2 regions of the Streptomyces endophyticus genome follow, and region 1 is predicted to be linked to the other one. Evidence: riboswitches for the same ligand, from Rfam matches in the RefSeq annotation. Region 1 holds a riboswitch; the other holds the start of a gene.
The links. Region 1 has a riboswitch for cobalamin ahead of OKJ99_RS40120 (prenyltransferase/squalene oxidase repeat-containing protein). Riboswitches for the same ligand answer to the same signal wherever they lie in the genome.

Region 1 (7,711 bases):
CGACGTTGATCGCGGAGTCCCAGACCATCATCGCGGCGAGCGCCTGCACCATGACACTTGAGGTGTACGGGGTGCCGTTCTCGCTGCTGATGACGCGGGCGATCTCCTCGTGCCGGACCGCGAACGCGTCCTTGATCTTCGTGATGACCTCGATGCGCTCGTCGAGGCTCATCCGCGGCCAGGGGCCGTCCTCGAAGGCGCGGCGGGCGGCCGCCACGGCGCGGTCGACATCGGCGGGCGCGGCGTGCGGCACCCGCCCGAAGACCTCTCCGGTGTGCGGGGAGACCACCTCGATGACGTCCTTGCCGAGGGGGTCGGTCAACTCCCCGCCGATGAACAGCTGTCCGTAATCCACGAGCTCGGTCATGGCTGGCATCCTCACGCACGACATTTCTGACGGTGTCTCAGAACTGATACCAGTTCTAGTTGCGATCCGGAAGGGTGGTGCGGGGCTCGCGCATCACCCCGGACACCGGCGGGGGCGCCCTCGCGGATACGGTTCGCCCGGGCGACCATTGAAACGAGTTCTACAAGTTCCCGTACAGTGGCCGCAGTTCGGCTGGAGCGGCGGAGGGTGTCCGATGGCAGAGGCGACGCAGGTGACCGACCACAGCGGGGGCGTGCACAGCATTCGTGTGCCGATCCCCGACAACCCGCTCGGCTACACCCTCGTCTACCTGGTCGACACCGACGCGGGGCCCGTCCTCATCGACACGGGCTGGGACGACCCGACGTCCTGGGACGCGCTGACCACCGGCCTGGCCGCCTGCGGAACGCGCGTCGAGGACCTGACCGGCGTCCTGATCACCCATCACCACCCGGACCACCACGGCCTGTCGGGCAAGGTGCGGGAGGCGTCCGGGGCCTGGCTCGCGATGCACGAGGCGGACGTGGCGGTGGTCCGGCGCACCCGGGAGAACAAGCCGGCGCGCTGGTACGCGTTCATGGTGGCGAAGCTGGTCGCGGCCGGTGCGCCCGAGGACCACATCGCCCCGCTGATCGCGGCCCGCGACTCCGGGAAGCCGCGCGAACTGCCGGGCTTCGCCCCCGCGTTGCCGGATCGCACCATCACCCCCGGCGACCTCCTCGACCTGCCGGGCCGCAGGCTGCGCGCGATCTGGACGCCGGGCCACACCCCCGGCCACGTATGCCTGCACCTGGAGGAGGAGCACCCGGCGGGCCGCGCGGGCAACGGCCGGCTGTTCTCCGGCGACCACATGCTGCCCGGCATCACCCCGCACATCGGCCTGTACGAGGACCCGGACGACGCCACGGTCACGGACCCGCTCGGCGACTACCTCGACTCGCTCGAACGAGTGGGGCGGCTCGACCCGGCGGAGGTCCTCCCGGCGCACCAGCACACGTTCACCGACGCCCCGGCGCGCGTGGGCGAGTTGCTGGACCACCACGAGGAGCGCCTGACCGGCCTGCTCACCCTCCTCGCCTCCCCCCTCACCCCGTGGCAGCTCGCCGAGCGCATGGAGTGGAACCGCCCGTGGGCCCAAATCCCCTACGGATCAAGGACCATCGCGGTATCGGAGGCCGAGGCCCACCTGCGCCGCCTCCAGAAGGCGGGCCGCGTGGAACAGGTCCCGGGCAGCGACCCGGTGACGTACCAATCAAGCCCGCACTAGTACGAGAGCCAGCGGGGTCCGGGGCAGCGCCCCGAGACCGCAACTCCGGTGCCGCGCAACAAGAACCCGCACCCCGGAGGGATCTTTGCCGTGCCTTCATGGAAGGGGCGCCCGCAGAGGCGTATCTTCGGCCTCCAAGAGCTCACATGAGCTGGAACGACAAGGGGGCGCCCGCCGATGACGCCGGACGAGGCAGTGGTCGGCCGAACGGGGAAGCTGGTCGTCGGCACACGTGGGGCCGGCGGTCCGGGTGAGGTGTTGGTGCAGGTCAGGGGCGGGACCGAGACCTTTCTCGCGTACTCGGACGAGCCCCTGGAGCGGGGCGCCACCGTGCTCGTGATCGAGTCCCGCGGATGCCGGCAGGTCGCGGTCATGGCCTGGTCCGACCCTCTCCTCTCCGATGGCGAAGGCGACGCCCGCTAAGGAGACGTACAGGCATGTTCGGATATCGCGTTCCCGCTCCCGACGAGGCGATGCTGATCTCGGGCGGCAGGCGGGGACTTGGGGGAGCGCCGTTCCGCGTCGTCACCGGGCACGGAAAGTTCGTGCTCCCCGTGTTCCGCAAGACCCGCTTCCTGTCGCTCGCGATGAGCGAGGCGGAGGTCGTCGAGAAGTGTGTGACCAAACAGGGCATCGCCCTGACCGTGCGCGCGGTCATCGCCTTCAAGGTCGGCAACGACCATGAGTCGATCGTCAACGCCGGCCAGCGGTTCCTCTCCGACCAGGACCAGATGTCGGTCCTCACCGGTCGCATCTTCGCCGGTCACCTGCGCTCGATCATCGGATCGATGACGGTCGAGGAAATCGTGACCGAGCGGCAGAAGCTCGCCACGGAGGTCCTCGACACGTCGAAGGCCGAGATGGCGAAGATCGGCCTGCACGTCGACTCGCTGCAGATCCAGTCCATCGACGACGGCCAGACCGGATACATCGAGGCGATGTCGCGCCCGCACAAGGCGGCCATCCAGCGGCAGGCGCAGATCGCTCAGGCGCAGGCCACGCAGGCGTCCACCGAGGCGGAGCAGGCGGCGGCCCGCAAGCAGGCCGAGTACGCGCGGGAGACCGCGGTCGTGCAGGCCGAGTACAACGCCGAGGTCGACCGGGCCAAGGCACAGGCCGACCAGGCGGGCCCCCTCGCGCTCGCCCACGCCCAGCAGGAGGTGCTGACCGCCCAGACGGAACTCGCCCTGAAGCAGGCCGAGTTGCGGGAGAAGCAGCTCATCTCGGAGATCGTCAAGCCGGCCCAGGCCGACGCGGAGCGCATCCGCGTGCTTGCCCTCGCCGAGGCCGAGCGGATGAAGATCCAGGCGGAGGCGGCGGCGTCGTACGACCGCGTCGCCCTCGACCGCATGCTCATCGACCAGCTCCCGCAGATCGTGAAGGAGGCCTCCGCGGGCCTCGCGGGGGCGAACGTCAACGTCCTGAACGGCGCGGACGGCCTGGGCGAGATCGCGGCGGGTCTGGTGGGCCAGGGCCTGACCATCCTGGACTCGGTCCGCAAGAACCTGGGCGGGGAAGGCGGCGCCGAGGCCGGCTCGACGATCGAACGCTACGTGGGCGCTCCGCGCGGGAGCGACGACGGTCCGGTGGACGTCCGCTGACGTCCACAGAGCGGGGCTTGAGGTCCCGCCGGGTACAGTAAAGACGTCGTCAGTACGTACGTACGAGGGGAAGCCGGTGCAAATCCGGCGCTGACCCGCAACCGTCACAGCCGGAATGCCTCGTACGTACCTGCTCGGCTCAGGACCGTCGAGGAATACGGAGCCGGAGCCGCCCGGTACCCCCGTGTGCCGCGCCGCCCCGCTCCCCGCAGGGAGAGGCATCCGCCCCACCATGAACATTCGCCGCAGCGCCGCGCTCGTCGCCGCGACCGTCGCGATCGGCGCCATGGGTGCGCAGGCCGCGACCGCAGACGACGCCGCCAGTGCCTCCCCCTCGCCGAAGACGGCTCTCCCGTCGGGTCTCTACGGCAAGGGCGACCCCACGTTCGACGGGGTCTGGCGCCAGTCCCTCGCGCTCGTCGCGCAGGACACGGTGGGCGTCAAGCCCGCTCAGAAGGCCGTCGACTGGCTGGCCGGGCAGCAGTGCGAGAACGGCGGCTTCGCCGCCTTCCGCGCCGAACCCACCAAGCCCTGCGACACCAAGACGAAGATCGACAGCAACGCCACCGCGGCCGCCGTGCAGGCCCTCGCCGCGGTCGGCGGCCGGGACGGCGAGGTCGCCAAGGGCGTCGACCGGCTGAAGAAGAGCCAGAACGCCGACGGCGGCTGGGGCTACAGCCTCGGCATGGACAGCGACGCCAACTCGACGTCCGTCGCCATCGGCGCCCTCGTCGCGGCCGGCGAGAAGCCGTCCGAGGTGAAGTCGGGCAAGGGGAAGACCGGCGCCGACGCCCTCGCCTCGCTCGCCCTCCCCTGCGCCAAGGGCAAGGACGGCGGCGCCCTCGCCTACCAGCCCGACAAGAAGGGCAGGCTCGCCGCGAACGCCGACGCCACCGCCGCCGGTGTGCTCGGCGCCCTCGGCGCCGGCTTCGCGCCCGGCAAGGGCACGGCCCCGGACACGTACACCTGCGAGGACGGCAAGAGCGCGGAGGCTGTCGCGCACAACGGCGCCGTCTACCTCCAGAACCAGCTCGACACCCACCTCTACCTGAAGTCCCAGCTGGCCGGCTCCACCGATCAGCCCGACTACGGCAACACCGCCGACGCGGTCACCGCCGTCGCCGCGGCGGAGGGCGTCAAGGCCACGAAGGACTCGTACACCTGGCTGGAGAAGAACGCGAAGGGCTGGGCCGCGCAGACCGGGCCCGCCGCCTACGCCGAGCTGATCTTCGCCGCGCACGCCACCGGCAACGACCCGCGCGACTTCGGCGGCACCGACCTGGTGAGCGCGCTGAACAAGACGGGCCCCGAGCCCGCCTCCACCAAGTCCTCCGCGTCGGACTCGGACGAGAAGAAGGACGACGGCGGTGGCGGCACCAACTGGTGGATCATCGGCGTGATGTTCATCGCCGCCGTGGGCGCCGGTTTCCTGTTCAGCGGCCGCAAGAAGCAGCAGCCGTGACCGCGCGCAGGTCGGCCGGGCTCGGCGGACTCGTCCTCGGACTGCTCGTCGCGCTGCTCGCCATGACCGTGGCCCCGGCGCAGGCGGCCGGGTACCGGTACTGGTCGTTCTGGGAGCGGGACGGCGGCTCCGGCACGTCATGGACGTACGCGACGGCCGGCCCCTCGCAGGCCAAGCCTGCGGACGGGGACGTGCAGGGCTTCCGGTTCGCGGTGAGCGCGGACTCGAAGGACGCGAAGCAGCCGCGCGGTACCGCCGACTTCGACGCGATCTGCGAGGACACTCCCGCAGAGGACGGCAAGAAGCGCGTCGCGCTCGTCATCGACTTCGGCACGGGGGCCGACGCCCCGTCCGGCGAGACCCCGCCGAAGCCACGCACCGCGTGCGCGCAGGTCGCCGAGGACGCGACGAGCGCCGACGCGCTCGCCGCCGTCGCGAAGCCGCTGCGCTACGACAGCAGCGCAATGCTGTGCGCGATCTCGGGCTACCCGAAGTCGGGCTGCGGTGAGCAGGTGTCGGGGAAGACCGACAAGGCAGCCTCACAGCCGGCCGACTCCGGTTCGGACGACGGCCCCTCCATCGGGCTCATCGCGGGCATCGCCGTGGTCGTCGTGCTCGGCGTCGCGGCGGGCGTACAGGCCCGACGCCGCCGCGGCTGACCCCGATGTCCGGTCGTACGCTCCGCGCCCCTCGGGCGCACCGCTCCAACTCGCTGCACCCGGGCGCCTGGTGGATCTGGGCGCTCGGCCTCGGCACGGCCGCGTCCCGCACCACGAACCCGCTGCTGCTCGCGCTGCTGATCGGCGTCGCCGGGTACGTGGTGGCGGCGCGCCGCACCGAGGCGCCGTGGGCGCGTTCGTACGGGGCGTTCGTGAAGCTGGCGCTCGCCGTGCTCGGCATCCGGCTGGTCTTCGCGACGCTGCTCGGCTCGGCGATCCCGGGCACGCACCTCCTGTTCACGCTGCCCGAAGTACCGCTGCCCGACTGGGCGCAGGGGGTGCGGATCGGCGGCCCGGTCACCCTCGAAGGCCTCGTCTTCGCGCTCTACGACGGCCTGAAGCTGGCCACCCTCCTCATCTGCGTGGGCGCCGCGAACGCGCTCGCCTCCCCGTCCCGCCTGCTCAAGTCGCTGCCGGGCGCGCTGTACGAGGCCGGGGTCGCGGTCGTCGTGGCGATGACGTTCGCCCCGAACCTGGTCGCGGACGTCCGCAGGCTGCGGGCGGCGCGACGCCTGCGCGGCCGCCCGGACAGCGGCCTGCGCGGGCTGCTCCAGGTCGGCCTCCCGGTCCTGGAGGGCGCGTTGGAGCGCTCGGTCTCGCTGGCCGCCGCGATGGACGCGCGCGGCTACGGCCGCACCGCCGAGGTGCCGCCCGCCGTCCGCCGCGCCACGGCCGCGCTCACGCTGGGCGGCCTCATCGGGGTGTGCGCGGGAACGTACGGGCTGCTCGCCGCGTCGGGCGCCGGATACGGGCTCCCGGTGCTGCTCGCCGGGGTCGCCGCCGCGCTCGGCGGGCTGTGGCTCGGCGGCCGACGCACGGTCAGGACCCGCTACCGGCCCGATGTGTGGGGCGTACGGGCCTGGCTGGTCGCGGCGTCCGGGGCGACGGCCGCGGCGGCGATGATCTGGGCCGGAACGCGCGACCCGGCCGCCCTCCAGCCGCCGGTGGTCCCGCTCGCGGCGCCGGAGCTGCCGCTGTGGCCGGCGGCGGGCATCCTGCTCGGCCTGCTCCCGGCCTTCCTCGCCCCCGTTCCCGACAAGCCCGTACCCGACAAGCCGACGGAGGCGTCGTCATGATCCGCTTCGAGAACGTCTCCGTGACCTACGACGGCGCGCCGCACCCCACCGTCCACGGCATCCACCTCCACGTACCCGAGGGCGAGTTGATGCTCCTCGCCGGCCCGTCCGGGGTCGGCAAGTCGACCCTCCTCGGAGCGGTGAGCGGACTCGTGCCGCACTTCACCGGGGGCACGCTGGCCGGGCGGGTCACGGTGGCCGGGCGTGACACCCGTACGCACAAGCCGCGCGAACTCGCGGACGTCGTCGGCACGGTGGGCCAGGACCCGCTCGCGCACTTCGTGACGGACACGGTCGAGGACGAACTCGCGTACGGCATGGAGTCGTTGGGCCTGACCCCACCGGTCATGCGCCGCCGCGTGGAGGAGACCCTCGACCTCCTCGGCCTCGCCGACCTGCGCGACCGCCCCATCTCCACGCTCTCCGGCGGCCAGCAGCAGCGCGTCGCGATCGGCTCCGTCCTCACCCCGCACCCCCGGGTCCTCGTCCTCGACGAACCGACGTCCGCCCTCGACCCGGCAGCGGCGGAAGAGGTCCTCTCGGTCCTGCAACGCCTGGTCCACGACCTGGGAACCACGGTCCTGATGGCCGAACACCGCCTGGAACGCGTCATCCAGTACGCGGACCAGGTGGCACTGCTGCCGTCGCCGGGCGAGCCCCTGGTGGTGGGCACCCCGGCGGAGGTGATGGCAGTCTCCCCCGTATACCCACCGGTGGTGGGCCTGGGCCGGTTGGCGGGCTGGGACCCACTCCCCTTGACGGTCCGAAACGCGAGGCGAGCGGCGGGGAGCCTACGAGCGCAACTCAGCGAAAAGACAGCCCCGCCGGCGATTGAGGCGCGGGGTCCGGGGCAGCGCCCCGCGACCGCAACCACTCTGGCCGCAACAAAAAACCTCGGCGTAAGAAGAGGCCGCATCGAAGCCCTCCGCCACATCACCCTCACGGTCACCACCGGCGAGGTGCTCGCCCTGATGGGCCGCAACGGCGCCGGAAAATCCACCTTGCTCTCGACCCTGGTCGGACTGATCAAGCCGACCTCGGGCACGGTCACCGTCGGCGGAGCCACCCCCCACAAGACCACCCCCCGCGACCTCATCCGCAAGGTGGGCCTCGTCCCCCAGGAACCCCGCGACCTGCTCTGCGCGGACACGGTGGCAGCGGAGTGCACGGCGGCGGACAAGGACGCGGCCGCCGCCCCCGGCACCTGCCGCGGCCTGCT
Region 2 (7,526 bases), on a different contig from region 1:
TGATCCGCGGCGTCTGGCTCGCCGCGTTGGCGGTGGTGGTGGTCGTCGTCACCACCGGGTTGGCCATCGCCATGAGTGCCGCATCGGAACCGGAGCCGCAGCCCACGCCGTCGCGCGTCTACTCCTCCTGCCTTGCGGCGGACACCCGGCCACTGGATCCGGGCGACGACCCGTGCGAGGGGTCCGGGAACTGAGCAACTCCCCTGCCGCTGCTAGGAGTTACGACCCACCTCATGGCGCCTGCCCGCCGCGATCACGGTCTCCACGGACTGCAGCGCCCCGATGTCCGTGAGCGGGTCGCCGTCCACCACGAGGACGTCCGCGCTGTAGCCGGGGGTGAGTTGCCCGGTCGTCTCGTCCAAGCCCAGCGCTTGGGCAGCTTCCGTCGCGGCCATGGCGAGGACGCGGTCGTTGGGCACGCCCAGGTGCTCGTAGAACGTCAGGCCGGCGGGTAGGCCGTCGAAACCGGCGCGTTGGACGCCCGCGTCGGTGCCCGCGATCAGCCGTACACCGGCCTCGGCCATCCGACGTACCGCGTCGAACATGGCCTCGGCGCGCTCGGCACCGAAGAACTGCGGCAGCATCCGCCAGTGCGGGCCGACCGTGGGGCAGACGTAGATGTTCCGCTCGATGATCTGGTCGAGCACGTCCTGGCGGACCTCGAATCCGTCGGCCGTCATCCACGTGCAGTGCTCGATGGTGTCGACCCCCGCCGTGACCGCGGCGGTGATGCCGTCCGCGCCGTGCGCGTGCGCGGCGACCGGCAGTCCGGTGCGGTGCGCCTCGTCGACGAGCGCGGCCAACTCCTCGTCGGAGAACTGGGACTCCCAGCTCTTGGCCCCGCCCTTGGTGAGTCCGCCGCCGGTCACCATGACCTTGATGACCTGGGCACCGGCCTCGACGTTGCGCCGGACCAGCCGCCGGATCCCGTCGGGTCCGGAGACTTCGCCGCCGAGGAACCAGCAGTGGCCACCGGGCGGAGTGACGGGCGTCGTCGCCGGGACGACGCGCGGACCGACGGCCGAGCCCTCCCGGATGTCCTGGGCGAGACGCACTGTGAGGCCGTTGCGGTCGCCGAGGTCGCGGGCCGCCGTGACCCCCGCGCTCAGCAACCGCCGCGCCCGGCCTGCCATCTCGGCGAACAGCGCCTCGTCGCCCTGTTCCTGGAGCGTGGCGACGGGGTCCGGGCCCGCGTCGAAGCAGAGGTGCACGTGGGCATCGATCAGGCCCGGGAGCACGGTCCCGGCGGGGAAGTCGAGCCGGGGCTCATCGGGCCGTGCCTGGCGCTCGACCTCTTCGCGTGGTCCGACGCCGGCGATGACGCCCCCGCGTACGAGGACACCCGCGTCGGCGACAACGTGACGATCAGGTCCGGCCAGGGCGCGCGCGGCGGTGATCAACATGAATCGCGGCTCTCTTTCGCATGCGAGGACGACAGCTGATGGAGCATGGAGCCAGGACATCAGACGGAGCGAGGAGTTCGTGGATGTCGGTCTCTCCCGGCTCCGCTGTGTCGTGCGGCGATCACCGCACCAGGCAGCAGTCTCCGCACTTGCCGCCGCCGGGCGCGCGGTAGAAGAGGCAGCAACTGCGCCGCCGGAATGCCAGGTCGGGGCCGGTGATCCGACCCGTTCCCCGTAGCCGGCCCGTCTCCAGTAGTTCCTGCGTCACATGCCTGACGTCCGTACGCAGGTCGGGCCGGGATCTGAGCAGTTGCGCCGCCGAACCGACGAGCGCGGACGCGGAGTTGCCGGCCAGCAGGCGCGGAGCCACCTTGACGGTGAGGCCGCTCTCGACCGCCGCCAGGACGCCGTCCACCTCCGCGAAGACCGCGTCGGCGAGCGAGGGGAGCCGCGATGCGTGTCGTCCCTCGGGGCGGGGCAGGTGGAGCGCGGAGCCCTCCCCGGACCATTCCACCGTGCTCATCGTCGGCACGATCCCGTGTACGAGCGCGCAGGCGAGGACCGGTGACCAGAGGCGGGCCGCAAGGCCGAGGTGGGCGATGGAGGCGCCGATGCGGGGTTCGGCGGTGGCGTAGTGGTCGTTGACCGTCTGGGCGCGTGCGGCGAGACCGGCGTGGGTGAGTCGTGCGTCGGGCGGCCGCCGCGTCGGCGTCGTGTCGAGGGCGAAGAATCCGCCCAGGCGCGACGCCACGTCCCGCAGCGCCTCGGCGACCTGTTCCGGCGCCACCTCGCTCATGAGGTCTTGGTCTTGGCCCGGCGCGGCGCGTCGATGAGATAGAGGTCCAGGATCTCGGGGCAGGGCGCTACGCCCGGTCCGCCGGTCCGCACCCAGTCCGCTATGTCCTCGGTGGCGTCGGCGTCGTTCACCAGGCCGAGCCAGACCGGCCGCGCTCCGGCCGCCCGCCCCGCGGACGAGGGTTGTACGACGATGACGTTGGCCTGCTCGCAGACGTCCAGGCACTCGGAGATCCGCGTCGGTGCGATCCGGCGCAGCCGCGCCGTCTGCGCGGCGTGATCGCCGTTGACCTTGACCGTTCCGCAGCAGCAGTCGCGGCACACGACCACGCGGCACGGAACCGCCCGGTCCGTTACGGGGGCCGTCGCTTCGGCGAGCCGTTCAGGCATGCCGCATCCTCCCTCTCGCCGGGGAGTTCCGCCCCGGATCGCTTCGAGGGGGCGACAGCGTGAGTCTCCTGGCTCTCGGGTCCGCGCTCGTCCCGGCCTTCCCACCCTCGCGGGGCAGTGGCCTTCCGGGATCCGCTCGCCGATCACAGTGGCGGTACCGCACCGGATTCGCACCGGTTTCCTCGGGCCGCCGTCGCCCGTGTTCAGGGCCATCATGCCATCCGGCCCACGGCTGGGCGGACGTTGTGGCGCGTCGCGCACGACGCCCCGTAGGGTGAACGGCGTAGCTGGTTCGCCCCGTCCGCCAGGCGGGGCGTCGTAAGAGGGAACCCGGTGGGAATCCGGGACTGCCCCGCAGCGGTGAGTGGGAACGACCGCCGTCAGACGCACTGGGCCCCGGAAGAGGGGTCTGGGAAGCGACGGTCACTAGGTGTCCGCCCTTTCGGGTGGGTGTGCCCGCGAGTCCGAAGACCTGCCAACTGCCCGTGCACGGACGGCCCGTGCGCGGACATCTCGGTGACCTCGTGGGCGGGTCAAGGGGAGCACCTCCAGTCGAAGACTGGGGGAGCACACATACCGGTGGAAGATCGTGCCTCGCAGCGCGCGGTCGCCGCTCCGGTGGTGTCACTCCTTCGTGCCACAGGGGTCTTCGGGATCTCAGGGATACGTCTCTCGAAGGAGAATTCCGTGACCACCAGGACCACCACCGCCGACACCGCGGCCGCACGGGCCACCGTGTACGGCTACCCCCGCCAGGGCCCGAACCGGGAACTGAAGAAGGCGATCGAGGGCTACTGGAAGGGCCGCGTCGACGGCGACGCGCTCCGGGCCACCGCCGCCGAACTGCGCCGCTCCGCCTGGCAGGAACTCGCCGCATCCGGCATCGACGAGGTGCCGACCGGCGACTTCTCGTACTACGACCACGTCCTGGACACGACCGTCATGGTCGGGGCGGTGCCCGAGCGCCACCGGGCCGCCGTGGCGGCGGACGCCCTGGACGGGTACTTCGCCATGGCCCGCGGCACCGAGGACGTCGCTCCGCTGGAGATGACCAAGTGGTTCGACACCAACTACCACTATCTGGTCCCGGAGTTGGGCCCTGACACCGTGTTCACCACCGATTCCACCAAGCAGGTCGCGGAGCTCCGGGAAGCCCTCGCCCTCGGTCTGGACACCCGTCCCGTGCTGGTCGGCCCGGTGACCTACCTCCTGCTGTCGAAGCCCGCTCCCGGCGTGGCCGACGACTTCGATCCGCTGACCCTGCTGGACCGGCTGCTGCCCGTCTACGCCGAAGTCCTCTCCGACCTGCGTGCCTCGGGTGCCGCCTGGGTGCAGCTCGACGAGCCCGCGCTGGTCCAGGACCGCACCCCGGCCGAGCTGAACAGCGCCGCCCGCGCCTACCGTGACCTCGGCTCCCTCGCCGACCGCCCGAAGCTCCTGGTCGCCTCGTACTTCGACCGGCTCGGCGAGGCCCTGCCGGTGCTCGCCAAGGCTCCCGTCGACGGCCTCGCCCTCGACTTCACCGGCTCCGCCGCCGCCAACCTGGAGGAACTCGCCGCCGTCGGCGGCCTGTCCGGCAAGCGTCTCGTCGCCGGCGTGGTGAACGGCCGCAACATCTGGGTCAACGACCTGGAGTGGTCCCTCGCCACGCTCGGCACCCTGCTCGGGCTCGCCGACCGCGTCGACGTTGCCACTTCCTGCTCGCTTCTGCACGTCCCCCTGGACGCGTCCGTGGAGCGGGACATCGAGCCGCAGATCCGGCGCTGGCTCGCCTTCGCCCGCCAGAAGACCGCCGAGGTCGCCACCCTCACCAAGGGCCTGACCCGAGGCACCGGCGTGATCGGAGCCGAACTCGCCGCCAACCGTGCTGCGTTGAACTCCCGCGCCACCTCGCCCATCACCCACGATCCGGCGGTCAGGGCCCGCGCCGCCGCCGTCACCGAGCACGATGGGCGCCGCTCGCAGCCGTACGCCGAGCGGACCGCCGCCCAACGGGCCCTCCTGAACCTGCCGCTGCTGCCGACCACGACCATCGGCTCTTTCCCGCAGACCGGTGAACTCCGCGCAGCCCGCGCCGACTTGCGGGCCGGGCGCATCGACACCGCAGGGTACGAGGACCGCATCAGGAACGAGATCCATGAGGTCGTCTCGTTCCAGGAGAAGGCCGGCATCGACGTGCTCGTGCACGGCGAGCCCGAGCGCAACGACATGGTCCAGTACTTCGCGGAGCAGCTGGGCGGCTACCTGGCCACCCAGCACGGCTGGGTCCAGTCCTACGGCACCCGCTACGTCCGCCCGCCGGTCCTCGCGGGCGACATCTCCCGCCCCGAGCCGATGACCGTGCGCTGGACGACGTACGCACAGTCGCTCTCCGGCCGTCCGGTCAAGGGCATGCTCACCGGCCCTGTCACCATGCTCGCCTGGTCCTTCGTCCGCGACGACCAGCCACTGGGCGACACCGCCCGGCAGGTCGCCCTCGCCCTGCGCGACGAGGTCGACGACCTTGAGGCGAACGGCACTTCGGTCATCCAGGTCGACGAACCCGCCCTCCGCGAGACACTTCCGCTGCGCGCCACCGACCACGCCGCCTATCTCGACTGGGCCACCGAGGCGTTCCGCCTCACCACGAGCGGCGTCCGCCCGGACACGCAGATCCACACGCACATGTGCTACGCCGAGTTCGGTGACATCGTGCAGGCCATCGACGACCTCGACGCCGATGTCATCAGCCTGGAGGCCGCCCGCTCCCACATGCAGGTCGCGCACGAGCTCGCCGCCCATGGTTATCCGCGCGAGGCCGGCCCCGGCGTGTACGACATCCACTCCCCGCGTGTCCCGAGCGTCGACGAGGCAACCACCCTGTTGCGTACGGGACTTGAGGCCATCCCCGCCGAGCGGCTGTGGGTCAACCCGGACTGTGGGCTGAAGACCCGCGGCTGGGCCGAGACACGCGCCTCTCTGGAACACCTCGTCGCCGCCGCACGCATCGTCCGTGCGGAGCTCGGGACGACCGCGCCCTGAGCCGCGATTCTGCGGCCCTCGCCCCTGGTGCCGACTCCGGCACCAGGGGCGAGGCGCTCACCGGTCCGTCTCAGGCGGCGGGCGTGTACGTGCGCTTCCCCCGCCGGTAGGCGATCTCGCCGAGCACGATGTCACCGAGCATGAACGCCGCGAGCGGGATGCCGAGCAGCGGCACGAAGTAGCCGAGCAGGGCGATCGCCACCATCAACGGCACCACGACGTACGGCGGCACATGCTGCCAGGCACCGCGCGCGATGGGCCGGCCGAAGGCGGAGCCGCGCCCGCGCTGCCACCACATGCGGTACCCCCACACGATGAGGAGCACCACCGCGAGGGCGAGCGCGGCGAGCGCGATCTGGTTGACGATGCCGAACAGGTTGCCGGTGTGCAGGTCGATGCCCCAGCGGGACAGCTTGGCGAGCACCGGATAGTCGGCGAACCGCACCTCGTCCGTGACGTCGCCGCTCGCCGGGTCGACGGCGACGGCGTCCTGCTTCTCCGGCCAGCTTCGCTGGATCTGCTGGACGACGTACGCCGAGGAGGTGTCGGCGGGCGGGACGATCTCCACGGGGTTCGAGAGGCCTGCGGCGCGGGCCGACTTCAGCACGGCGTTCAGGCCCACGCCGTCGCCACCTGCGCCGCCCGCGGGGCCGGATCCGCCCATGTCGTGCCCTGCGTGTTCGCCACCGGGGGCCGCGGCCGCGGAGACGGTCGGAGTCGTCTGGCCGAGCGCGGCACGCAGGTCGGTGATGTTCGCCCCCGCGTACGTCGACCAGGTCAGGCCCGTCGCGGACAGGAAGATGAGTCCGAGCGCCGCCCAGACACCCACCGATCCGTGCAGCGACAGGGTCCGCCTGCGGCCGTTCGTGCCACGGATGGCGCGACGGGAGCGGCGCCGTCCGAACCAGAGGACGAGGCCGCCGCCCGCGATCACCCACATCCAGCTGGCGGCGAACTCGCTGTACAGACGGCCCACTTGACCGAGGTGAAGGTCGCGGTGAAGCTCGTCGATCCAGGTGCGCAGCGGCAGCGCGCCCGTGGATCCGTACTGTTCGAGGGCGCCGCGGACCTCCCCGGTGTACGGGTTCACGAACACCGCGAGCGTGTGGTCGGCGTCGACTCCCGCGACGCCGGAGAGCATGACCCGGGTCGTCGCCCCAGCCTCGGGTGACGGCCGTACAGCGCTGACTTCTCCTTCCGGGTGGGCCTTGCGGGCGGCGGCGACCTGCTCGGCGATCGACAGCTCGGACGTGCCCACGGGGACGTTCAGCTCATGGGCGTACACGATCTTCTCGGCCTGGAACGAGCCCGCGTAGAGCAGGCCCGTGACCGCGGCGACGAGCAGGAACGGGGCGACGAACACCCCGGCGTAGAAGTGCAGTCGCAGCACCAGGGGGCGCAGCGACGCCCAGGCCGATCCGGCGGTGGGCCGGCCCTGACGGCTCTCTTCCGCGGAGCGCGGTTCAGAGGCGTCTGCGACATCGGAGGCGTCGGAGGCGTCGGAGGCGTCGGAGTTTTCAGAGGTTTCGGAAGCAAGTGGCAAGGTGGTTCTCCAGTTTCGGGCAGCACGGAGTCCGGCGCGGCCCGTTCGGGGCGTGCGCACGGCCGATGCCCGAGGGTGCGGCGCAGCCTCGGGTGAACCTGCTGTCGTCAGGCGACAGCGTTCCCTGCGGGTGGGCCCCTGGAGGTGATCGTGTCCGCGAGGAGGAGGTCACGCGGCGTACGGTCGCGCCTCGCGCGGCGGACCTGGACGCGCGGCCGGTGCGGCGGAGTGGGAAGGCGGAACGGGGGCCGCAAGGGCGCGACGAGCCGGCCGACGACGGACCTCGCGATGCGGAACACGGCCTGCTCGCCGTACGCGAGCCAGAGTCCGCTCAGCACGGCGGCCAGCAGGTGGGCCGTGAGCATGCCTGCCGG

Region 2: linked by a shared signal. The riboswitch ahead of metE (5-methyltetrahydropteroyltriglutamate--homocysteine S-methyltransferase) and the one ahead of OKJ99_RS40120 (prenyltransferase/squalene oxidase repeat-containing protein) in region 1 are both predicted to bind cobalamin.

The regions. Positions count from the first base shown of each region.
Region 1 is NZ_JAOZYC010000196.1:199,407-207,117, reverse strand. It holds gene OKJ99_RS40140 (aldehyde dehydrogenase) at 1-367, opposite strand, end outside; gene OKJ99_RS40135 (MBL fold metallo-hydrolase) at 582-1,634, shown strand; gene OKJ99_RS40130 (hypothetical protein) at 1,812-2,057, shown strand; gene OKJ99_RS40125 (flotillin family protein) at 2,072-3,235, shown strand; adenosylcobalamin-variant (AdoCbl-variant) riboswitch at 3,289-3,364, shown strand; gene OKJ99_RS40120 (prenyltransferase/squalene oxidase repeat-containing protein) at 3,468-4,697, shown strand; gene OKJ99_RS40115 (SCO2322 family protein) at 4,760-5,356, shown strand; gene OKJ99_RS40110 (energy-coupling factor transporter transmembrane component T) at 5,362-6,492, shown strand; gene OKJ99_RS40105 (ABC transporter ATP-binding protein) at 6,489-7,711, shown strand, end outside.
Region 2 is NZ_JAOZYC010000093.1:158,309-165,834, forward strand. It holds gene OKJ99_RS12325 (hypothetical protein) at 1-3, shown strand, start outside; gene OKJ99_RS12330 (hypothetical protein) at 1-194, shown strand, start outside; gene OKJ99_RS12335 (amidohydrolase family protein) at 213-1,403, opposite strand; gene OKJ99_RS12340 ((2Fe-2S)-binding protein) at 1,525-2,199, opposite strand; gene OKJ99_RS12345 ((2Fe-2S) ferredoxin domain-containing protein) at 2,196-2,588, opposite strand; cobalamin riboswitch at 2,650-2,772, opposite strand; cobalamin riboswitch at 2,860-3,082, shown strand; gene metE (5-methyltetrahydropteroyltriglutamate--homocysteine S-methyltransferase) at 3,276-5,609, shown strand; gene OKJ99_RS12355 (PepSY-associated TM helix domain-containing protein) at 5,680-7,152, opposite strand; gene OKJ99_RS12360 (hypothetical protein) at 7,260-7,526, opposite strand, start outside.